DNA from 2 places in the Cupriavidus phytorum genome. Region 1 is predicted to be linked to the other one. Evidence: riboswitches for the same ligand, from Rfam matches in the RefSeq annotation. Region 1 holds a riboswitch; the other holds the start of a gene.
The links. Region 1 has a riboswitch for glycine ahead of gcvT (glycine cleavage system aminomethyltransferase GcvT). Riboswitches for the same ligand answer to the same signal wherever they lie in the genome.
Positions count from the first base shown of each region.

Region 2: another riboswitch for glycine. It lies ahead of C7416_RS16965 (D-amino acid dehydrogenase); the one in region 1 lies ahead of gcvT (glycine cleavage system aminomethyltransferase GcvT).

Region 1 is NZ_QKZN01000012.1:69,726-81,737, reverse strand. It holds gene C7416_RS24105 (L-serine ammonia-lyase) at 1-84, opposite strand, end outside; gene gcvP (aminomethyl-transferring glycine dehydrogenase) at 177-3,107, opposite strand; gene gcvH (glycine cleavage system protein GcvH) at 3,206-3,586, opposite strand; gene gcvT (glycine cleavage system aminomethyltransferase GcvT) at 3,687-4,814, opposite strand; glycine riboswitch at 4,910-5,034, opposite strand; glycine riboswitch at 5,056-5,143, opposite strand; gene C7416_RS24085 (glycine zipper 2TM domain-containing protein) at 5,218-5,445, opposite strand; gene C7416_RS24080 (UvrD-helicase domain-containing protein) at 5,728-7,842, shown strand; gene C7416_RS24075 (ABC transporter substrate-binding protein) at 7,866-8,909, opposite strand; gene hemN (oxygen-independent coproporphyrinogen III oxidase) at 9,206-10,663, shown strand; gene C7416_RS24065 (c-type cytochrome) at 10,743-11,642, opposite strand.
Region 2 is NZ_QKZN01000006.1:104,786-116,797, reverse strand. It holds gene C7416_RS16990 (porin) at 1-66, opposite strand, end outside; gene C7416_RS16985 (DUF3597 domain-containing protein) at 407-889, shown strand; gene C7416_RS16980 (TlpA family protein disulfide reductase) at 933-1,442, opposite strand; gene C7416_RS16975 (sialidase family protein) at 1,439-2,686, opposite strand; gene C7416_RS16970 (TonB-dependent receptor) at 2,691-4,967, opposite strand; glycine riboswitch at 5,201-5,299, shown strand; glycine riboswitch at 5,300-5,417, shown strand; gene C7416_RS16965 (D-amino acid dehydrogenase) at 5,473-6,741, shown strand; gene C7416_RS16960 (DUF1484 family protein) at 7,107-7,292, shown strand; gene C7416_RS29335 (AAA family ATPase) at 8,296-9,132, shown strand; gene C7416_RS28955 (HNH endonuclease family protein) at 9,129-9,863, shown strand; gene C7416_RS16950 (ATP-binding protein) at 10,518-12,012, shown strand, end outside.

The DNA of each region.
Region 1 (12,012 bases):
CAGCGCTGCGCGCATCGGGCCTACGGTGTGCGAGCTCGACGGGCCGATGCCCACCTTGAACAGATCGAATACGCTGACTGCCACGGACGGCCTCCAGATTGACGCCGGACCAGGCCGGCGGGCGCCGCGTTGCGCGGCGCCCTGAGTACAGCTTAGCTTCTGGCCGGGGTGCCGGCTCAGTCCACCACGTAGTCGCTGACCGGCACGCAGGCGCAGAACAGGTTGCGGTCACCGTACACGTTGTCAGCGCGGCCGACCGGCGGCCAGTACTTCTGCGTGCGCAGCGAGGCGACCGGATACGCGGCTTCCTCGCGCGTGTACTGGTGGGTCCACTCGTTGGCGGTCACCACCGCGGCGGTGTGCGGGGCGTGCTTGAGCGGGTTGTCGTCGCGGTCGAAAGTGCCGTCGGCAACGCGGCCGATTTCCTGGCGGATCGCGATCATGGCGTCGACGAAGCGGTCCAGCTCATGCAGCGCTTCAGACTCGGTCGGCTCGATCATCAGCGTGCCCGGCACCGGGAAGCTCATGGTCGGCGCGTGGAAGCCGTAGTCCATCAGGCGCTTCGCCACGTCCTCATTGCTGATGCCGGTTTCCTTCTGCAGCGGGCGCAGGTCCAGGATGCACTCGTGCGCGACCAGGTCGTGCTGCCCGGTGTAGAGCACCGGGTAGTACGGCGCCAGGCGCTTGGCGACATAGTTGGCGGCCAGGATCGCGTTCTCGGTCGCCGCGGTCAGGCCGGCCGAGCCCATCATCGCGATATACATCCACGAGATCGGCAGGATGCTGGCCGAGCCGAACGGTGCCGCCGACACGCCACCGATGCCGCGCTCGTCGCGGCGATAGCCGACGCTGTCCTGGTTGGGCAGGAAGTCCGCCAGGTGCGCGCCGACCGCAACGGGGCCCACGCCCGGGCCGCCGCCGCCGTGCGGGATGCAGAAGGTCTTGTGCAGGTTCAGGTGCGACACGTCGCCGCCGAACTGGCCCGGCGCGGCGGTGCCGACCATCGCGTTCATGTTGGCGCCGTCGACATAGACCTGGCCGCCGTGCTTGTGCACGATCTCGCAGATCTGCTGCACACCTTGCTCGAACACGCCGTGCGTGGACGGGTAGGTGATCATGATCGCAGCCAGGTTGTTGCTGTGCTGCTCGGCCTTCTTCGCCAGGTCTTCCAGGTCGACGTTGCCGTTCTCGTCGCAGGCCACCACCACCACCTTCATGCCGGCCATCTGCGCCGACGCCGGGTTGGTGCCGTGCGCCGACGACGGGATCAGGCAGATGTCGCGATGGCTCTCGCCGCGGCTGGCGTGGTAGGCGTGGATGATCAGCAGGCCGGCGTACTCGCCCTGCGAGCCGGCGTTGGGCTGCAGGCTGACCGCGGCGTAGCCGGTGGCGGCGCACAGCATGGCCTCGAGCTGGTCGATCATCTCGCGGTAGCCGACGGTCTGGTCCAGCGGCGCGAACGGGTGGATCTGGCTGAACTCGGGCCAGGTCACCGGGATCATCTCGCTGGTGGCATTCAGCTTCATCGTGCACGAGCCCAGGGGGATCATGGTGCGGTCGAGCGCCAGGTCCTTGTCGGCCAGCATGCGCAGGTAGCGCAGCATCTCGTGCTCGGCGTGGTGGGTGTTGAACACCGGGTGCGTCAGGTAGGCGCTGGTGCGCGCCAGCGCGGGCGGGAAGGCATCCTGCGCGGCGGCCTCGAGCTGGTCGAAGTCGACCTCGGCGGGCAGCGGCTTGCCTTGGGTAAAGATCTCCCACAGCGCGATCACGTCGGCGCGGGTGGCGGTCTCGTCCAGCGAGATGCCGACGCGCGTGGCGCCGGCATGGCGCAGGTTGATGCCGCGCGCGGTGGCGGCGGCGTGGATCGCATCGGTGTTGAAGCCGGTCTCCAGCGTCAGCGTGTCGAAGAAGCTGGCGTTGGTACGTGCGAAGCCCAGTGCCTGCAGGCCGGCGGCCAGCGTCGCGGTCAGGCGATGCACGCGCTGCGCGATGCGCTTCAGGCCCTGCGGGCCATGGTAGACCGCGTACATCGACGCCATCACCGCCAGCAGCACCTGCGCGGTACAGATGTTGGAGGTGGCCTTCTCGCGGCGGATATGCTGCTCGCGCGTCTGCAGTGCCAGGCGGTAGGCCTGGTTGCCCTGCGCGTCGATGGTCACGCCGACCAGGCGGCCAGGCATCGAGCGCTTGAACGCATCCTTCACCGCCATGTAGCCGGCGTGCGGGCCGCCAAAGCCCAGCGGCACGCCGAAGCGCTGCGAGTTGCCCACCGCCACGTCGGCGCCCCATTCGCCCGGCGCGGCGATCAGCGTCAGCGCCAGCAGGTCGGCGGCGGCGACCACCAGGCCGCCGGCGGCGTGCACCGCGTCGGCGATGGCGCGGTAGTCATTGATGTCGCCGTTGACACCCGGGTACTGCAGCAACACGCCGAACGCGCCCGCCGCGGCAGCGTCGGCGGCGGGGCCGACCTTGACCTCGATGCCCAGCGGCAGCGCGCGCGTGCGCACCACTTCCAGCGTCTGCGGCAGCACGTCGTCGGCGACGAAGAAGATATTGGAATCGTGCTTGTTCACGCGCTGCAGCAGCGTCATCGCCTCGGCCGCGGCGGTGCCTTCGTCGAGCATCGACGCATTGGCGATGTCGAGCCCGGTCAGGTCGGTGACCATCTGCTGGAAATTCAGCATCGCTTCCAGCCGGCCCTGCGAGATCTCGGGCTGGTAGGGCGTGTAGGCGGTGTACCAGGCCGGGTTCTCGAAGATATTGCGCAGGATGACGCCGGGCGTGATGGTATTGAAGTAGCCCTGGCCGATAAAGCTCTTCAGCACCTTGTTCTTGCCGGCCAGCGCGCGCAGCTTTGCCAGCGCGGCTTCTTCGCTCAGCGGCTCGGTGAACTCGCCCATCGGCATGCCGTCGCGGCGGCGGATGGCGGCGGGGATGACGGCGTCGATCAGCGCGGCGCGGCTGTCATAGCCGAGCGTCTTCAGCATGTGCTGCTGCTCGGGGGTATCGGGGCCGATATGGCGGGCGGCGAAGGCGTCGCGCGCCTCCAGTTCGGCCAGCGTGGGCCGGGTTGCGTGGGCGGCGTTCATGGGCAGCGGGGCGTTCATGGGCAAGAACCTCGTGGGGGGCGCGGCGGCAGGTGGTCAGCCGTGCCGCGGCGCCGCGAATGCGGTGTGCCGGTCCCTGGCGCGGGACCGGCGGGCGATCAGGCGCCGACGCTGGCCTTGTAGGCGTCGGCCGACATCAGGCCGTTGACGTCGTCGCCATTGGCCGGCTTGAGCTTGAACAGCCACGCATCGAAGGCGTTGGCGTTGACGCTTTCGGGCGCCGCGGTGGCGGCCTCGTTGACGGCGATCACTTCACCGGCCACGGGTGCGTAGATGTCGGAAGCGGCCTTCACCGACTCCACCACCGCCAGCGCGTCGCCGGCACCGACCGACTTGCCCACTTCGGGCAACTCCAGGAAGACGATGTCGCCGAGCGCATCCTGTGCGTGGTCGGTGATGCCGATGGTGAGCGTGCCGTCGGCTTCGACGCGCACCCACTCATGCGACTCGGTGTACTTGAGGTCAGCGGGGAAATTCATGAAGGTTCTCCGGATTCAGATCTGTTTCTTGTTTGGGTGATGCCTGCCCGGCAACGCTGCCGGCAGGCGAGGGCGACCGTTGGGTGAGCGGGGCTTTCCCTTAGCTCACGAGTGCCTTGCCATGACGCACAAACGGCAGTTTAACCACAGTCGCGCTGAGTTTGCGGTCGCGGATCTCCACCTGCACGGTGTCGCCCACGTTCACGCCCTGGGGCAGGCGCGCGAAGGCGATCGATTGCGACAGCGAGGGGCTGAAGGTGCCGCTGGTGATTTCGCCATCACCGGCGGGGGTGATGACTTTCTGGTGAGCACGCAGCACACCACCTTTGTCGCGCAGGATCAGGCCGAGGAACTGCTGGCGCGAACCGGCCGCGGCCAGCGCAGCCTTGCCGGTGAAGTCGCGCTCGCTCTGCAGGTCGACCGTCCACGCCAGGCCTGCATCCAGCGGCGAGACCTTGATATCCATGTCCTGGCCGTACAGGTTCATGCCGGCTTCCAGGCGCAGCGTGTCGCGCGCACCCAGGCCGGCCGGGCGCACGCCCGCGGCATTCAGTTTTTCCCACAGGCCGGCGACACTGGCGGCCGGCACCACCAGCTCGAAGCCGTCTTCGCCGGTGTAGCCGGTGCGCGCCACCATCACTTCGCCGAGGGCGGGGTCCTGCACCACCACGGCGTTGAACGGCTTGAGCGCATCGGAAGGCTGGGTCGACGGGAAGGTGCTCCACACCTTGGCGCGGGCGTTGGGCCCCTGCACCGCGACGATCGCCAGCGGCTCCACGCCGGCGGGCGCAACGTCCTCGCGGCGCGGCGTGATGGTCACGCCGCTGCCGGTGGCGTCGTTGCGGGCGCGGATCCAGTCGATATCGCCCACCGCGGTGCCGGCGTTGACCACCAGGCGGAAACGGTCCTCGGCGAAGAAATAGACGATCAGGTCGTCGATGACGCCGCCGTTCTCGTCGAGCATGCAGGAATAGAGCGCCTTGCCGGGCGTCTGCAGCTTGTCGACGTTGTTGGCCAGCAGGCCGCGCAGGAAGCTGCGGGTATTGGCGCCGGCGAGATCGACCACGCACATGTGCGAGACGTCGAACATGCCGGCATCGTTGCGCACCGCATGGTGCTCTTCGATCTGGGAGCCATAGTTGACCGGCATGTCCCAGCCGCCGAAGTCAACCATGCGGGCGCCCAGGGCGCGGTGGATAGCGTTGAGGGGCGTGGCCTGGAGCGTCATGGAATCCTCGGGGGCAGTCTCGGTTGGCGAAAACAAAAAAGGGCCATCCGCCGCAACCTTCGCTACGCCAATATGACAAGCGATCCGCTGCGGCGGATGACCCCTCTGTCCTCGATACCTGAGAGATTACGAGGCGGATCCGGTGGATCCCATCCTCGCGCGCCCCTTCGGTGGGCACGCTCGCCACGAATGGCGGGTGCCGCTCTCCAGAGTGCGGCATGCATCGTGTGCATGTTGCATGCCGATCCGACCGGTCCGTGGTGCCTGAGAGTTTTCGGGTGATACCCCTTCGGCGGCGCAGGCGATGCGCGCTCTCCCGGTCGGATGCGCGCAATGTACGGGAGGGCCCGGCCTTTGTCAAACCACGGCAAGGGGCCCGTACCCGCCACTGCGCGCCACGGCTTTACTTCTTCTTGTCGTCGGTGACGACGTTACCGATCACGCCGCCCACGGCCGCGCCACCCAGCGTACCCAGCGCGCTGCCGTCGGTCAGGACGGCGCCGCCCACCGCGCCGGCACCGGCGCCGATGGCAGTGTTACGTTGTTTCGGGGTCATGTCCGCGCAACCGGCAAAGGCCGCGACCGTCATGCCGATCAGGGTCACCTTGGTCAAAGTTTGCAGGGTTTTCATTGTTGGCTCCGATGTGATGATTTGTGCATGCCCAAGCGATCCGGCGGACCGGGGGACACACTGATTAGAGTGTCGCGCTATGCCATTCGCTCCGCGCTTTACGAAGTGTTACGCCCGTGACACAGCCGGGCCCGCGCGCGCGGCTTGCGCTGACTGACCCGTCGCGGCGAGCGTGTTAACATCGGCAGCTTTGCCGCACGCCCTTGCCGGGATGCCGGCAAATTACGCCGCTTGCCGCCGTTCTCCGTCGATTCCGCCGCTGCCCCCAAACGCCTGCCCCGCATGACCCATGGCCTGAACCCCGCCCAATCCGAAGCCGTCCGCTACCTGGACGGGCCTTGCCTGGTGCTGGCCGGCGCGGGCTCCGGCAAGACCCGGGTGATCACGCAGAAGATTGCGCATCTGATCGAGGACAAGGGCTTCGAGCCGCGCCATATCGCCGCCGTCACGTTTACGAACAAGGCGGCCAAGGAAATGCAGGAGCGCATCGGCAAGCTGATGGAGGGCAAGACCACGCGCGAGGGCAAACGCATTCCGCTGAAGCAGCTGACGGTCTGCACCTTCCACTCGCTGGGCGTGCAGATCCTGCGCATGGAAGCCGAGCACGTCGGCCTGAAGCCGCAGTTCTCGATCATGGATTCGGACGACTGCTTCGGCCTGATCCAGGAGCAGCTCGGCACCACCGACAAGAAGCTGATCCGCGGCGTGCAGAGCACGATCTCGCTGTGGAAGAACGGCATGGTCGATCCCGAGGCCGCGATCGCGCAGGCCGCCAATGCCGACGAGCACCAGGCCGCGCTGGTCTACCGCAACTACGTCGCCACGCTGAACGCTTACCAGGCGGTGGATTTCGACGACCTGATCCGCCTGCCGGCGGAACTGTTCGCGCGCGACGAAGCGGTCCGGCTCAAGTGGCAGAACCGCCTGCGCTACTTCCTGGTCGACGAATACCAGGACACCAACGCCTGCCAGTACCAGCTGCTCAAGCTGCTGGCGGGCGGCTCCCACTTGCGCGCGCCGGCCTTCACCGCGGTGGGCGACGACGACCAGGCCATCTATGGCTGGCGCGGCGCCACGCTGGACAACCTGCGCGGGCTGCAGACCGACTTCCCGGACCTGAAGGTGATCAAGCTGGAGCAGAACTACCGCTCCACCGTGCGCATCCTGGAAGCCGCCAACGCCGTCATCGCCAACAATCCCAAGCTGTTCGACAAGAAGCTGTGGAGCGAGCACGGCATGGGCGACCCCATCGCCATCCACCCGATGAACGACGAGGAGCACGAGGCCGAGTCGGTGGTGTTCCGCCTGTCGGCGCACAAGTTCGAGCGCCGCGCGCAATTCCGCGACTACGCCATCCTGTACCGCGGCAACCACCAGGCGCGGCTGTTCGAGCAGATCCTGCGGCGCGAGCGCATCCCCTACGTGCTGTCGGGCGGCCAGAGCTTCTTCGACAAGGCCGAGATCAAGGACATCTGCGCCTACCTGCGCCTGATCGCCAATCCCGACGACGATCCCGCCTTTATCCGCGCCATCACCACACCGCGGCGCGGCGTCGGCAACACCACGCTCGAGGTGCTGGGCACCTTCGCCGGCCAGGCCAAGGTGTCGCTGTTCGAGGCGGCGATGATGGGCGGCATCGAGGGCAAGCTGCAGCCGCGCCAGCTGGAGCCGCTGCGGGTGTTCTGCGAATCGATGGTGCGGCTGGCCGAGCGCGCGGCGAAGGACCCGGCCACCGAGGTGCTCGACGACCTGATGGCAGGCATCCACTACGAGGCCTACCTGTACGACAGCTTCGACGAACGGCAGGCGCAGTCGCGCTGGACCAATACGCTGGAATTCCTCGACTGGCTGAAGCGCAAGGGGACCAAGCCCGAGGGCGCGGACGGCGACGAAGCGACCGGCTTCGACACCGCCGACGGCTTCGGCAGCGATGGCAAGAACCTGCTGGAACTGACCCAGACCGTGGCGCTGATGAGCATGCTCGAGGGCCGCGAGGAAGACCCCGACGCGGTGCGGCTGTCCACGCTGCATGCGTCCAAGGGGCTGGAATATCCGCATGTGTTCCTGGTCGGCGTGGAGGAGGGCATCCTGCCCCATTGCCGCGAGGACGAGGACATGAGCGACGAGAAGATCGAGGAAGAACGGCGCCTGATGTACGTGGGCATCACGCGCGCGCAGCGCAGCCTGCATGTCAGCTGGTGCAAGAAGCGCAAGCGCGCGCGCGAGACCTACTCGTGCCAGCCGTCGCGCTTTATCGGCGAGATGAAGCTGGAAGAGGCGCCCGCGCCGGTCGACGCGACCCCGGCGATGAGCCCCAAGGACCGACTGGGCGCGCTCAAGGCGCTGCTCGGGAACGGGGGCAGCGGGAGCAGCGGCGGCAAGGCGGCCGCCGGCTGAGCCGCACGCGCGCGATCGAAGCCCTAGCGCGCGCCCGACACCGCCAGCGTGACGTACTGCGAGCCGCGCTGTCCGCGCGTGAAGTCGAGCGTGAAGTCGCCCACGTCGACGCGGCACTGCAGCGCGCGCCGCAGTTCCGCCGCGCCGCCCGCGCGCATCCCTTGCAACGCGCGCGCCAGCCAGGCGGCGCCGATATAACCGGCCAGTGTCGCCGGCGACGGCGGCTCGTCCAGGTACTGCTTCATGCGCGCCACATGCTCCTTCACCACCCGCAACGTTGCCTGCTGCGGGCCCGGCGCGACCTGGGTCAGCACCATCCCGCCGGCGTAGCCGCGACCCAGGATCTCGCGCGCGGCATTGGCACTGACCGCGGACAGCCCGACCAGGAAGCCGTACCACCCCTGCACCGCCAGCGCGCGGCCCAGCTCGGCATAGGCCAGGGTGTCGCCGGCGACGATCACCGCGCCCGGACGCGTTGCCGCGATGCGCCGCGCCGCGGCTTCGCCGCTGCCTTCCAGCAGCACCGCGCGGGTGCCGGCCTGCGCCTCCAGCCGGGCCAGCGACGACAGCGCGAAATCCGGCGCCACCGCCAGCGCGATCTGCGTCAGACCGTAGCCGCGCAACTGTTGCGCGGCGGCGTCGAGTTCGGCCTGGTAGTCGGCCCGCGTGTACCAGACATTGTCGGCGGCCAGCGCCAGCCCCGACAGCGGTGCGACGATCTGCATGCCGCGCCGCGCCAGTTCGGTCGATGACGCCAGCACGGGCAGCAGCCGGTCGCCGGGGCCGAACAGCAGCCCCGCATGTTCGGTATCGGCCAGCGACACTGCCTGCGCCAGCGCGCGGCGCGGATCCGGGTCCGCATCGCGCACCACATGCTGGATCCGCACCGGCCCGCCGGCGGCGTTGACGGCGTCGAACAGGACCTTGGCGCCGGCCAGGTAGTCGCGCGCCAGGTCGGACTGCGCGCCGTTGCGGTCGACCAGATGCCCGACCACCACCGTACGCGGCGCCTGGGCCAGTTGAGCCAACGCAGGCAGCGCCAGCGCCATGCCGGTCGCGGCAAGCATCCGGCGCCGGCCGGCATGTGCCGGCGGGTGACAGCGCAGCGGTGGGTACGGCGTGGGCGGGTACGGTCGGCGGGAACTGGGCATGGCTGGCACGGTGACGGATCGCACGCGGGCGCGGTGGCGCGCAGCGTACCCGGCACCCATGACGCCAATGTGACGTGCGCGGGCAGCCTGGCGGCAGCGGTGTCGCTGGGCTCACGCCCGCGCTTGACGGCGGTCAAGCTGCGGGCGCCGGCCCGGTCCTACGATGACGTGTCGCACACCCATTCCCCCGCGCCCCCATGAACCCGTCTGCCATGACTTCCCACGCGCTCGACCGTCGCGCACTCTCTGATTTCCGCGCGCTGGCCGGGCGTATCGACGGCAACGGCCCGCGCTATACCTCGTATCCGACCGCCGACCGCTTCCACAACGGCCCCGACCTGTCGCTGTACCACGATGCGCTCGACGCTTGCCGCGCCGCCGCGCCGGCACCGCTGTCGCTATACCTGCATATCCCGTTCTGCGAGAACATCTGCTACTACTGCGGCTGCAACAAAATCATCACCCGCGACCACGGCCGCAGTGCGCGCTACGTCAGCTACCTGGGGCGCGAGATGGCGCTGGTCGCCGGGCGGCTGGGCGAGCGCCGGCAGGTGATCCAGTCGCATTGGGGCGGCGGCACGCCGACCTTCCTCAACCCGGAGGAAATGCGTCGCGTGATGGCGCTGCTGAACACGCATTTCGCGCTGGCGGCCGACGGCGAGCACTCGATCGAGATCGATCCGCGCCGCGTCGACCAGGACCGCATGGCGCTGCTGGCCGAGCTGGGCTTCAACCGCGTCAGCCTGGGCGTGCAGGATTTCGACCCCGAGGTGCAGCAGGCCATCCACCGCATCCAGCCGTTCGCGGAGACCCGCGCCGTGGTCGATGCCGCGCGCGCGCTGGGCTTCCGCTCGGTCAGCCTGGACCTGATCTACGGCCTGCCGCACCAGACCGCGGCGCGCTTCGGCCGCACCATCGACCAGGTGCTGGCGCTGCGTCCGGACCGGCTCTCGGTCTACAGCTATGCCCACCTGCCGCACGTGTTCAAGCCGCAGCGCCGCATCGACGAAAACGCCTTGCCGCCGGCCGGCGAGAAGCTCGACATCCTGGTCTCGACCATCGAGCGGCTGACCGCCGAGGGCTATGTCTATATCGGCATGGACCATTTCGCGCTGCCCGACGACGACCTCGCCGTGGCCCAGCGCGAGGGCCGGCTGCAGCGCAACTTCCAGGGCTATTCGACGCACGCCGGCCATGATCAGGTCGGCCTCGGCATCTCGGCGATCGGCGCGATCGCGGGGCGCTACGTGCAGAACGCGCGCACGCTCGACGACTACTACGGCGCGCTCGACCAGGGCCGTCTGCCGCTGACGCGGGGCGTGGCGATGACGGCGGACGACCACCTGCGGCGCGAGCTCATTGGCGACCTGATGTGCAATGGCGTGCTCGATCTCCCTGCCATCGAGGCGCGCCATGGCATCGATTTCGACGAGGCATTTGCCGCGGAACTGGCCGAACTGGAGCGCCTGGCCACCGACGGACTGGTGTGCCGCGAGCCCGGCCGCATCACGGTGACGCCGCTGGGCCGGCTGCTGGTGCGCCGCGTGGCGATGGTGTTCGACCGCTACCTGCGCGACGACGCAGCCCGGCCCTTCGACAGCGGCACACGCGCCGCCAACGACGGCGCCCAGCCGGTCCGCATCGTGCCGCGCTACTCGCGTGTGGTGTAACCCGAAATATCGATCCTGGCCGCTGGGCGAAAAAAAACCCGCGCGAAATGCGCGGGTTTTTTGTGGGTGTCAGACCGGCTTACTTGGCGGCGTTGGCCATGTAGTCCGACGCGGCGATCACGTCGGCGTCCGGGCCGGCATAGCCGCCCTTGGGCGGCATCACGCCCTTGCCCTTGAGCGCGAAGTTGTGGACCGCATCCATGCCTTCCTTCAGGCGCGGGGCCCAGGCGGCCTTGTCGCCGAACTTCGGCGCACCGGCAACACCGGCGGCGTGGCAGGCGGCGCAGACCTGCTCGTAGACCTTCTTGCCCACTTCGGCCGAGGCAGCGGCCGGCGCGGCAGCAGCGGCCGCCGGAGCGGGTGCGGCAGCGGCTGCCGCAGCTGCCGGGGCGGCGGGAGCCGGCGCTGCCGCGGCAGCCGGGGCGGCGGCTTCAGGGGCTGCGGCCGTTGCAGGTGCCGCAGCGGCCGGGGCCGGCGGCTCGGGGAACTTGGCGCCGCCGGCGTCGGCCAGGTAGACCACGGCGCGGGCCAGTTCGTAATCGGTGTAGTCGTCAGGCGTGCTGCCGGCACGCGGCGGCATCGCGCCCTTGCCGTTGAGTACCGACTTCATCAGGCCGTCGAAGCCCTGGCCGATACGCGCGGTCCAGTCGCCGGCAGCACCGTGCTTGGGCGCACCCGCCGCGCCGGTGGCGTGGCAGGCGGCGCAGATTTCCTTGTAGACCTGTTCGCCGGTCTTGAACACGCGCGGCGCGTTGGGATCCTTGATTTCGAGCGAGGCGACCGGCTTGATGCGATCGTTGACGGCTTCGGCGGCGGTACTCGCGCCGGCGCTTTCGGTCGAGCCGTGTCCGACGAAGTTGACCAGCAGGATGATCACGATGATCGGCACCAGGAACGCCGCGATCACGACTGCGATCAACTGCTTCGGGGTTTTGATGGGAGACTCGTGCTCGGGGTGTTCGTTGTGGACGTCGCTCATACAGAACTCTCAGTTTTGCAGGAAACCTTCTGGCCGCTTACGCTCGGCTTGCTTTTTCTGGCCCTGGTGTGGCCCTTCGCTGACCACTATCCGGCCCCATCCGGACCGCCCGCGCTGCCCTGCGGCCCTTGCCTGACTTGGGTCTGTTGCCATTTGCGTACCTCGGACTGTCTCCCGGACCGGGGCCCGATTGTCGCCGACAACCAGCCGCCCGGATTTGACCCCGGTCGACTCGTTGCGCCGATGGCGCGACGGGCACGATTTGACGCAAATAGCTGGCGATTATAGCGCCAAAGCCCCCCTGCCAGTGCCAAAAAGCGGCGGTTGCGAGACGTTCCCGGATGCCCGTATCGGCCGCGCATGGACGGCG
Region 2 (12,012 bases), on a different contig from region 1:
TGACTGCGCTGCCGCCACCAGCGGCAGGGCAGCGGCCAGCGCGGTAGCGACGATGCGGAATTTCATCATGTCTCCTCCTTGGACCACGGCAGGTCTTTCATCTGCTTTGGTCGCCGAGTGTTCATATTTGAACATCTGTTTCTTTATTGAACCAACAAGCACGCATCATAGACGCTGCTGGCCACGCAGGAAGAGTGGGGAAACTACCGATCCATCTGCCAAGGGATGCGCAAGACTGCGCTGAACAGAAGAGGCATGCCCACGCCAGCGCTGCCGGCGCGGAAGCCGGACGCGCTACACGCACCATTTACAAACGGTGCGGCTTAGCCGCGCAACGACGACACCGCGATGGTGGCCCGGAACCTGCAAGGGCTTGCTGCCCCGTTCCACCCTTCAGGAGCCCGCCATGAGCATCTTCAAGGACATCCTCAACAAGCTGCTGGGCAAGGACAAGCCGGCGGCCACCACCACCGCGACCACCACCCCACCCGCCGCCGGAACCCAGACGTCAGCGGGCGCGCCAGCCGGCACCGCGCCCACCGCCGGCACCGGCGCGGCGCCCGCGGGCAACGTGCAGGGCACTACTGGTGCGCCGGCCGGGTCGCCTGCCGGGTCTCAGGCAACGCCGCTGTCGGGCGTCGATGTCGAGGCCATCATGGACCGCATGGCGCAGCAGAGCGGGCAGACGCTGAACTGGCGCACCTCCATCGTCGATACGATGAAGGCGCTCGGCATCGACAGCAGCCTGGAACACCGCAAGGAACTGGCGCGCGAGCTGCACTACAGCGGCGACATGAACGATTCCGCGGCGATGAACGTGTGGCTGCACAAGCGGCTGATGCAGGAACTGGCCGCCAACGGCGGCAAGCTGCCGAAGGAACTGTCCTGAGTGATGCCGTGATAGGCGGCGCCGGGCCGGCGCCGCTGCGGTCTCAGCCCGCGATGCGGGCCCAGCGCAGGTGCTTCGTCCAGTCCGCTTCGCTGATCACGCCGGACACACCCTGCCGCTGGCCGTCGGCGCGATAGAAGTAGGTGCGCGGCATCTCGCCCATCCAGTCCGGGTCGACCGCATAGCGCAGCCGCTCCTGCGGCTCGTGCCCGAACACCCACGCATTGCGCGTCAGCCGGACGCGTTCGAGCACCTGCTGCACCTGCGGCGAGGCCTCGGCACTGTCGGTCGCCAGCGTGACGACGCGCAGGTCCGGATGTCGCGCCCGCAGCTTGCCGAGCGCGTCGAAGTTGCGCTTGCAATAGACGCAATCCAGCGACCACACCACCAGCACGAAGGGCTTGCCGTGCTGGCTGGCGACGATGCGCGCGGCGCTGGCGGATTCGAACACGGCAACGCGGTCGGCGGCATGGGCGGTGCCGAGCATCAGCGCACATGCGGTCACGGTGGCAGCGGCGGCGGCCGCAAGCAGTTGGCGGCGCGATCGCATCATGCACCCTCCTGCCCGAGCGCGAACACCTGGAAACCCTCGGCCTCGGTGCGCCACAGCACGTAGGCGCGGCCGGCGTGCTGCAGCAGGTGCGGCTGGTCGGAGTCGCGTTCGGTTCCGGCCAGCTTGCGCGTCTGCCAGGTCTTGCCGCCATCGTGCGACAGCATGGCGGAGAGCCGCGTCTGCTGGCCGTCGAACGATTTCCACACCACCGCGATGTCGTTGTCGTTCAGCGCGACGATATCGGCGTGCTGTGCGCGCGGGTCATCGAGCGGGCGTTGCGCCTGCAGCTTGCCGTCGCGCCAGCGCCCCAGCGACACCGTCGGCTTGCCGTCGCGCACGCTGAACCAGACCATATGCACCGTGCCGTCCGGCGCCACCGACGCGCCGGGGCCGTGGTGCGGGCAGGCGTCGATGCGCCAGTCGTCGAAGGTGGCGCGCTGCATCGGCGTGGCCTTGCCGTCGGCGCCCAGCAGCGCCAGCGCGTGGTCGCGCGCGTTGGGCGGGAACACATGGCGCCACAGCGCCAGCATCCTGCCGTCGGGCGTGGGCGCCAGCGCGATGCGGCAGCATTCGCACGACTGGTCGGCGATCTTGTAGTCGCCCTGGAAAGTCTTGCCGTGGTCGGCCGAGACAGCGTAGTAGATCGCGGCGCCGGCATACGGCTGCTTGCGCGCCTCGGCGGCGGCCACGTCGCGCTTGTCGATCCAGCTGACGAAGACGCGCCCGGCCCGGTCCACCGCGAGAGCGTCGAAGCGGTGCGCGATCTGGTCGCGGTTGGCATGCACCGTCAGCGGTTCGGCAAAGGTCTTGCCGCCATCGCTGGAGCGCGCAAAGCGGATAAAGCCGGTCCATGGCTTGGGTAGCGGCTGGGTCCACGTGATATAGACCTGCCCGTCGGCGCCGGTGGCCACCTTGGGGCGGCTTTCATGATCGGCGGCGACCGGCTCCGGCGTGGCGTTGACATGCCGCGCTTCGCTGAAGCTGCGACCGTAGTCCGTCGACGAGCGCACCGCGACATGCTGGCCGTCCTTGTAGGCGATCCACAGCCTGCCGTCGCGGTCGAAGGCGGCGCCGGTGCCCAGCTCGCTTGTTTTCGGCTTGGCCTGGCCGCCGTGGCCGGCGTGGTTGCCATGCGCCTGTGCGGCCGCGGTGGCCGACGCCAGCGTGGCGCAGACCATCAGTCCGGCAGCGATCAGGCGGACAGCGCGGCGGGCGCCTGGCAGGGTTGGAGTCAGCGTGTTCACGTGCTCAGAAGGAAAGTTTCGCCTCGGCGTAGAACGTCCGGCCCGGGTACGGGTGATAGACGTAATAGCGCTGGTCGGTGAGGTTGTCGATGCCAAGCCCGAGGCGAACGTTCCTTGCGGGCTTGTAGGTCACCTTGACGTCGAAGGTCAGGAAGCTGCTGGTGCCGCCGAAGGTGTCGGGGTTGGTGTCCGAGTTGTCGAGCGTATTGTACTGCCGGCCCGAATAGGTCATCGCCAGCGTGCCGGCCCACGCCGGCGTAAAGCGATAGGTGCCCACCAGGTTGGCGCGCCACTTCGGGATGCGGTAGAAATACTTGCCCACCGAGGCCGGGTTGTTGGCGTTCTCCAGCGTCTTCGAATGGTTGTAGGCGCCGCTGGCCGAGAGGTCGAAGCCGCGCACCAGCACATCGCGCCCGTCGTAGGCCAGCTCGATGCCGCGCGTGCGCACCCGGTCGACGTTCTGGAAGCTGGTGACGGTGGGGAACACCGTGGTGTTGGTCTGGCTGACCAGCGCATCGCGGATATCGTCCTCGTACAGCGAGACCCGGAAATTCGACGCCTCCACCGTGCGTTCGAAGGTCAGGTCCTTCGAGAACGAGCGCTCGGGCCGCAGGTTGGGATCGTTGTTGATCAGCGCGGTGCCGGTGATGCGGCCCTGGAACAGCTCGCTGACGGTCGGGTAGCGATAGGCCTGGCCCAGCGACAGCCGGCCCAGCCAGTCCTGCCCGAACGCCTTCTCCAGCGCCAGCTTGGGCGACCAGTTGGATTCGCTGCGCACCGGATAGCCGATATCCACGCCAGGCTGGCTGCGGCTGCCGTCATAGGCGCGCCAGTGCTCGTAGCGCACGCCGGGGATCAGCTTCCAGTCCTCGGCAAAGTACCAGGCGTCCTGCGCGTAGATCGCCTGGGTCTCGGTCTTGCCGGTAAAGGCATTGTTGAACGCGGTGATGGTGGCCGCGCGCCAGTCCGAGGTGTTGTAGGTGGTGTTGCTCAGCCGGTAGTTGTCATAGTGGTATCCGAACGTGACCCAGTGCCCGCCCTGCAGGCGCTCGGGGCGGTAGTCGGCCTTCAGGTCGAGCGTGCGCCAGCCGGTGCCGTCGCCATAAGTCACCGTGCCCGGTCCGTTGCCGACGGCGTTGGCGCTGCGGCTCACGTCCTTGCTGACGTCGAACAGCGACGCCACCCCGGAAAAATTCCACCCCGTCTGGTTGCGCGTGCGCAGCGACAGGCCGTAGAGCCAGCGCGCATCCTCGCCATTGCCGGGCGCAAACGCGTTAGCCGGAATCACGTACTGGTAGCCGCCGATGTTCACCGGACCGCTGGACACCACATTGCCATTGGCATCGCGCAGGTAACTGCCGGTGGTGTTGGAGCGGTCCTGCTGCCAGTAGGCGGCGGTGAACTGCGCCTGCAGCGTGCTGGTGATGTCGTAGCCGAGCTTGAGCTTGAGCTGGTCCTGCACGGTGTGCGTGATGCCCTCGCTATTCACGCCCATCACCACGCGGTCGCGCCCGCTCTGGTCCTGGTCGAAATACGCGCCCGAGACCGGCGTGTCCGCCGCGCCCGCGGGCCGCGTCGAGCGCGACGCGGTGTAGAAGCTCAGCGGCTGGCTCTTGCTGTCCTGCCGGTCCACGCTGACCAGCCACGAGAACGCGCCGACGCGGTCGCCCACATAGGCGTTGGCATGCACCCCGTTGAAGTTATCGTGGGTGCCATACAGGTTGAAGCGCTGCGTGAACAGCTGCACGCTGGCATCGCCCTCGAACTTCTGCGGCGTGCGCGTGGTGATCAGCACCGTCGCGCCCAGCGAATTTCCCGGATACAGCGCCGAATACGGGCCGTACAGCACGTCCATGCGCTCGATCTCGGCGGCATTGACCAGCGACCAGCGCGGCGGGAAGCTGAAGTCCGAGCCCAGCAGGTTGGACAGCAGCAGGCCGTCCGCATAGACCAGCCCGCGCGCCGACTGGCGCGAACTGGTGCTGCGCACCGAGATGATCGAATTCATATCGCCGATAAAGCGCTTGCGCACGGCGAGGTTGGGCGCGTACTTGAGCGCGTCTTCGGTATTGACCACGTTGAAGTCGGCCATGCGCGTGCTGCTGATGCCATACGCCGGCGCCGGCGTGTTGGGCGGAATCGCCGGCGTCTTGCCGCGGTCCGGGCCGGCCGATACCACCACCTCCGGCAACGACGCGGGGGCCTCCACTGCCTGCGCGGCGGCCACGGCGGGGCCCATCAGCACTGCCGAAACGGCCAGTGCAATGCGATGTTTCTTCACTGAATACCTTGTTGTCGTCGTTGTGGGCTCGCAGCGCCTGCGCACCATCAGGCGCTCCTCCCCTGCGTCCCGCACGTCTCTGAGAGCGAGCGCTGACATTTTATGGGCCCGCAAGCCGACGGCCGATGCGACATAGCGACGCGGCCGGCGCAGCCATTTCCGCTTGTCTCCGTGTTAACCCGCATATCCAATACGGGGCCTTGTCACTACATTGCCCCGACTGGCATCAAGCCAGCGTGATGCAGGGAGAGACTGTCGCGGCGCCCGCCGCGCACGGCGCCGAAGGAGCAACCGCCCCGGAAACTCTCAGGCAAAAGGACCGGCATCACCCGTCAGTGCACTCTGAAGAATGCCGGACGCCATCGTCCGCCCGGCATACCGAAGGAGCAAGCGCGCCCGCCCCGCGGCAAGGCGTCGTGAATCTCTCAGGTCCAGAACAGAGGGGGCGTCCTAAACGCATGTTGCGTGCGGACTCCACCCCCGACGTTCCCGGAACCTGTAGATCATGAAGACAATCGCTGTCATCGGCGGTGGCATCACCGGTGTCACCACGGCCTACGCGCTGGCGCGGCGCGGATTCTCCGTCACGCTGTTCGAACGGCATCGCTATGCCGCCATGGAAACCTCGTTCGCCAACGGCGGACAGCTCTCCGCATCCAACGCCGAGGTCTGGACCCACTGGTCCACCATCGTCAAGGGGATGAAGTGGATGCTGCGCAAGGATGCGCCGCTGCTGGTCAATCCCCGGCCCAGCTGGCACAAGCTGTCGTGGTTCGCCGAGTTCATCGCGTCGATTCCCCACTACCGCCGCAACACCATCGAGACCGCGCGCCTGGCCATCGCCGCGCGCGAGCACCTGTTTGCGTGGGCGGCGCAGGAAGGCATCGACTTCGACCTGAAGCGCGCCGGCATCCTCCATATCTACCGCGACCGCGCCGGCTTCGAGCATGCCGGCCGGGTCTCCGCGCTGCTGGCGCAAGGCGGGCTCGAGCGCCGCGCGGTGACCCCGCAGGAGATGCGCGCGATCGAGCCGACGTTGGCGGGCTCCTACTACGGCGGCTACTTCACCGAAAGCGATTCGACCGGCGACATCCACAAGTTCACCAGCGGCCTGGCCGCCGCCGCCGCGCGCCTGGGCGTGCGCTGCCTGTACGGCCAGGACGTGCGCGCGGTGAAGACCGACGGACGGCATGCCACCGTCACCGTGCAGGACGGCAACGATAGCACCACTGCCTCCTTCGACGGCGCCGTAATCTGCGCCGGCACCGCCAGCCGCGCACTGGCCGCCGCGCTGGGCGACCGCGTCAACATCTATCCGGTCAAGGGCTATTCGATCACCGTCAACCTGACCGACGACGCCAGCCGCGCGGCGGCACCGACGGTCAGCCTGCTCGACGACGAAACCAAGCTGGTCACCAGCCGCCTCGGCGACGACCGCTTCCGCGTCGCCGGCACCGCCGAGTTCAACGGCACCAACCGCGATATCCGCGCCGACCGTATCCGCCCGCTGGTGGACTGGGTGCAGCAGTGCTTCCCCGGCGTCAGCACGCGCAGCGTGGTGCCGTGGGCCGGGCTGCGGCCGATGCTGCCCGACATGCTGCCGCGAGTGGGACGCGGACGCGCCGCCTGCATCTTCTACAACACCGGCCACGGGCATTTGGGGTGGACCTTGTCGGCGGTGACGGCGGAGATGGTTGCGGGAGTTGTGGACCAGGCACTGGGAAGCGCCCCGGCAATGGTGCCTGGCGCGGCCCTGACGCCTGCCCAAGCCTGATCCCCGCACGCGCATTTTCAAGAGTCTGCGATTTCTGAATCCGTTGCCCGGATCCAAACTTCGCGCGCCCCTGGAAATGCGACATCTCTCATCGATTCCCCGGTAGCTACGCGAAATACTGGTGGCGTCATCGGAACCACCGATGATCGGGTGTGGAAAGCCCGGATGTTTATGGTGGACAGGCGTTGCCTTGTAGCAGGCAACGCCTGTGTGCTCGCACGAACCAAGCTGGCTCCCTGGCGGGCCGGGCGAGGCAGCCGCAAGGCTGACCGGTTCCCCACCGTAGACCGGTCTTTCCACCCTCGCCGTCTGGCCCGCCGCCCTCATGTGGAAATGAGTGGCGCGCTTTTTCTAGTGGGGAATCCATGGCAATGATCGATGAAATCACAAACGACTGTCTTCAGCAGGTTCGCGCGGGAATTGAAGGAGTTCTCGTACTGCTGGATCACGAAAGCGAAAGCTCTGAAGGCTGCTTCAGTGCGCTGTGCCTGCTTGGCATGGTGAAGATGCAGCTGGATGGGCTGATGGTTGAGCGGGAGCGGTTGCAATAGCGGTTGGCGGGTGTGATGGTGGGGCTGTGCTGTCACACCTCGCCTTGCGGGTCCGCTCCCGCGAGTTGGTCATTGAGCACGGATGGGATTCCCCAACGACACGCCGACTGACTGACCAACCATGATGGGGATTGCAATGGCCGTAGTCGGCCATAAGCGGAAAGCTGGCATTTGCAATTGAATGTCTGTTCCGCATGCGGGGTCTGTCCTTCGACTTGCTCAATTCGATGTCCGAAAGCGCCCGTTCAACTTTGCTGCCGGGTGACCAGCACCTCCTCACTCGGTCACCGGCTTGCCACGGAAGTGCTCTCGTACAAGCAGGACTGATAGAGCCTTGGATGATGGGGTATTCCAAAGTTGCTGCCCTGGCGATCGAAACCGCCAAGGGCTGAGCGTCAAAGACGCCCACGCTTATGTGCACGTGGCATACTAATGTGCGCGTGGCATACTTAAAATTGGGAGGCGGGGTAGCATGGCGGTTATTCACTCTGCGGCATTCCATACTTGGGACAATCAGGTCAGGTCGGTTGACTTGTTGCTTGAGTCAGATCGACCTAGGTCAACCAACTTTGCGACAACCTTCATTACAGGTCGTAACGGCTCACATAAGAGCACGCTGCTGAAGGGTATCGTGTCTGGGCTGGCGGTGGTGGAACGCAACGCTCGAGAAGAGGCGTCGTCTGTACGGAATCCGGGTCGGGATCAGGTGCTTTGTGTATCAGGTTCGGTGGCTGACCGGTTTCCACAGAAGGAACTGCCGGGAGGAACTCGCAGTCCGTTTGACGTCCCAAATTACACGTACGTTGGTCAAAGAGTCATCAGCAACCTGCTTAGCAAGAAGGCACCGCTGGAGACCATGCTGGCTTTTGCGCTCGACCCTGCTAGGGCAGAGCGTTGCAGATGGGAATTCTTTAGCGTTGCACATCGGCACGCGGGAATTCGACCATCCGTAAAGTACATCTTGGAGGCCCAGCGTGGTGTGTCAAAGAAGGCACGAGGCCCGATGGGTGACTTGCTTGGGATCGTGCAAGGCATACGACCTGAGTCCGACAGCACTCGCAAGACAGCCGCAGATCGCCCGCACATTTCCTACGCCACGGCGCAGTGGCTGCTACAGGAATTCGGCTACGACGAGTTTTTGGCGCTGCAATTCTTTGTGAACAACGGGAAGCGGCGCCTTGCGGTCGAGCTTAATGAGACGGGGGCGCACTGCCAAGGCATCGCGCCCAACGTGCTACGACTGGGATTGCTCACGGACCTCGTGCGACTAGTGGATGTCACTGTGAAATCGGCAAGGGACGATTCTGGCTTTTCAGCAATGGAATTAAGCTCAGGTGAGTATCACATGTTCTCCAGCATCCTGGCAATTGGCTTCGGGCTCGAGGACAAGGCTGTCCTGCTGATAGACGAGCCCGAGAACAACCTCCACCCGCAATGGCAGCGGGAGCTGATGGCGACGGTATTCGACGTGTGTGCAGGCGCGATGAAGACGGAGGGGCATCTCATCGTATGCACACACTCGCCACTCATCGTGGGGGCCGCTCCGGAGGGCAGTTCTATTGTTGACATGAGTAGCGATGCGCCGCAGACCAGTGTCGCGTCCTACGGTGCATCGTCTGACGAGTTGCTTCTTTCCCAATTCGGCGTTGGCTCCAGCAGGAACAGGCTCGTCGTGGACACGGTCCAGCGAGCCGTGTCTTTGATCGAGCGAGGCGACTTCGAGAATGCGGAGTTCCAAGGATTGATGCCGAAGCTTAGGTCAATCCGTGACGCACTCACTCCAAGCGATCCAATGGCCGATGTCATTGAGGCGCTCCTAGACGAAGGACCTCAGCGGTGAACATCGGATTTGACAGAATCGTTCCGACCCTTGGCTATCCTGCCGGGACCACAGCTGCGGCGTTGGTCGGCCTTACATGGGAATCCAGGGCGAAAGTCGCGATCGAATTCCGCGCCGGGCTGAAGATTGCGCTCAGGACGGCGCAGTTGGGACGCTGCTGCTTTTGCAGACGTCACCTGTACGACGACTACGCGACTCATCTTGAGCATTTTGTCGACAAGGCGACATTTCCTCAATTTGCATACGAGATCAGGAACCTTGCCCTTTCTTGTGGGACCTGCAATATCCGGAAGAACGCATATTTCTTGTCTTGGAACCGCAGATACAGGTTCATGACCAGAGCCGTCGTGGGGCCCGTGCCGGCTCGATGTCCTGTGCTCAGCATTGCTCTCACGTCCGGCGATGCGTTCCCGGTGGCTCCGGCCAATTTCAGCTGGGTCAATCCGCACTTTCACAATTATTCACAGCACATTTTGCTCGTGCGCGGTTGGGTTTTCGAAGGCCAGTCTCCGGAGGGAAGACGGACAATTCGTAGTCTCAAGCTGAACGATGTTGGACAGATCGAGCGGCGTGCGCTCGCGGAGCGGCTAGAGGCGCGGGGAGGCGCGCTGTCCATGCTTGTCGGCGCGATCTCTGTGCTAGACCAGCATCGAGCAAATGATGTGAAGGACGCAATCATAAAGGTGCTCCGGCGTCGTCGAGAGGCTGCCAAAGCAAGCACTGGAAACTAAAACCTTGAACGTCACGCACGGCCAAGTCGCCCACCATGGACAACATCGCTTAATGATGTGGTGTTCTTTACAGACATCACACCCACGAGAGGTTCCGGCCCGCGAATGGCATCGAACACCGTTGCTACGCACAAGCGCCACCCGACAGGTGATTCTCCAAGTGGGATCATCCAGACGGCCCCACCATACATTTCCCCATCCTGGCCGTCACGCAATAGCAGTGGCAAAGCAGCCGTTGGTGAACTTCAATCTTCTGCCTATACCGGACAGCCCTTCGGGCCCGGCCGGGCAGCTTGACCGTTTCAGGCTGCAAGCAGTCCTACGAGCCAGCACCCCGAGCGCCCGCTATGCCCGCGAAACTAGCCTCGAGACAAATGATTCGAAGACCCGGCGTCCACGCGTTGCGCACCCGCCCTTCCGCCCCCACTGGCAAGTCCCGTGTCCCAGACAAGCTAGCGGCGAAGTAGGGGGCGTTCGACCAGGCCTCCTCCTGGATTGCGATACCGTCTAGCTACTACACAGTGAACTATGCCCTCTGATCCGCCATCACTTTCAGCGGTACTGGTCAATCTTTGCAGGGATCAAATACGTCAAGCGGGCCAAAGGTATACGCCCGGCATCGATCCGAGCGCGCCTAATCTTCGGATTGCCGCGTTGTCTACCGCCATCGACAACGTTGCATGTGGCGATGCTGCGCAAACGCGCTTCCGGTCGGTCCTCGACGAGTTCGCCGAGGCCTGGAAGCGCGCCAAGCATCATAGCCAAAGACCCGCAGAGATCGAGCATTTGGTTGACGCCGCTGGCGCATCGCTTCCGGCGATGATGGACCGCCTGCGTTCGCGCGATGCCACTGCGGGCTATGAATGGGCCGACCAGCTGTCTGAGATCGACGCCCGCTTGATGCAGGATATCGCCCATTGGCGGGCCGAGGAAGCCAAGCTTGCCCCGGACGACGGGAGCTACTCTTCCGCGCACAACAGCGTGCGCGCGAACTTGGATGCGATTGGCCGCTGCCTGCGCGTTGTTCGGGATGAGGCGGAATACGCGGGCAGCCCGTCGTTCAAGCTGCTCTCTGATCCGCTCCTGCTCATCGGTGGTGAATGGGGCACGGGCAAGACCCACCTGCTGTGCGATGTCACCAGTGAGCGCCTTGCCCGTGAAGCTCCCACAGTCTTGGTGCTGGCGAAGAACTTCGAAGGCGACGTGCTTGCGGATATTTGCGCGCGCCTCGGCGAGGCGACTTCGGTCGAGGACAAGTTCGCCGAGCTTTCGGGTGCCGGCCAAGGGGCAAGAGGCCGCACTGTTTTCGTGGTCGACGGCGTCAATGAGGGACGTCGGCGCGAGTGGCGACAGGCGATCAGTACCCTGACCTCACTCGTCGCCGACCACCCCAACATCGGGGTGGTCGTGACATGCCGGACTCCATTTGAGGCCATAGCCATTGAGAAGTCGGACCTAGAGAAATTTCATCGCCTTCAGCATTACGGGTTCGACGACCAGGAGTTCGATGCGCAGGCCGCCTTCTTTCAGTACTATCAGCTGCCGTTGCCGGAGGTTCCGCTGTTGGACCGCGAGTTTTCGCGCCCTCTCACCTTGAAACTCATCTGCCAGTCGCTGCAGAGCCTGTCGGGCAAAAAACTGGCAAAGGGCTTCGCAGGCATCGCCTCCGGACAGCGCGGCATGACGTTCGTGTTGGAATCATTCGTCAATCGCGTTGGGCAACATATCGAACACGAGTTCGGGCTGCAGGACAAGGGATGCTGGATCTTGCTGAAGGGTGACGACAAGTTCGTCGACAAGCGGATTGCCGGTTTCGCACCCTGCATGGCAGCGAAACTCCGCGGTTATGTCCTCCCGTCAGAGGCAGACCGCATCGTCGCCGCGAGCAGGCCTTCGTTACGACCCGCTCAACGGCGCCAGCTTCTGGAGGCGATGCGTACGAACGGGCTAATCGAAGAGGACGCCATCTGGTATTCCACGAGGGACGGACAGCACAAGTCCCGGGTGGTGTACCGATTGCCTTACCAGCGGTTCAGCGACCATTTGATAGCCAGGCACCTGCTAAAGGCATACCTGGATCCGTCGTCGCCTGCTGCCATCAAGGACAGCTTCGCAGCCACCTCTCCGCTCGCGAAGGTCTTCCGGCTAA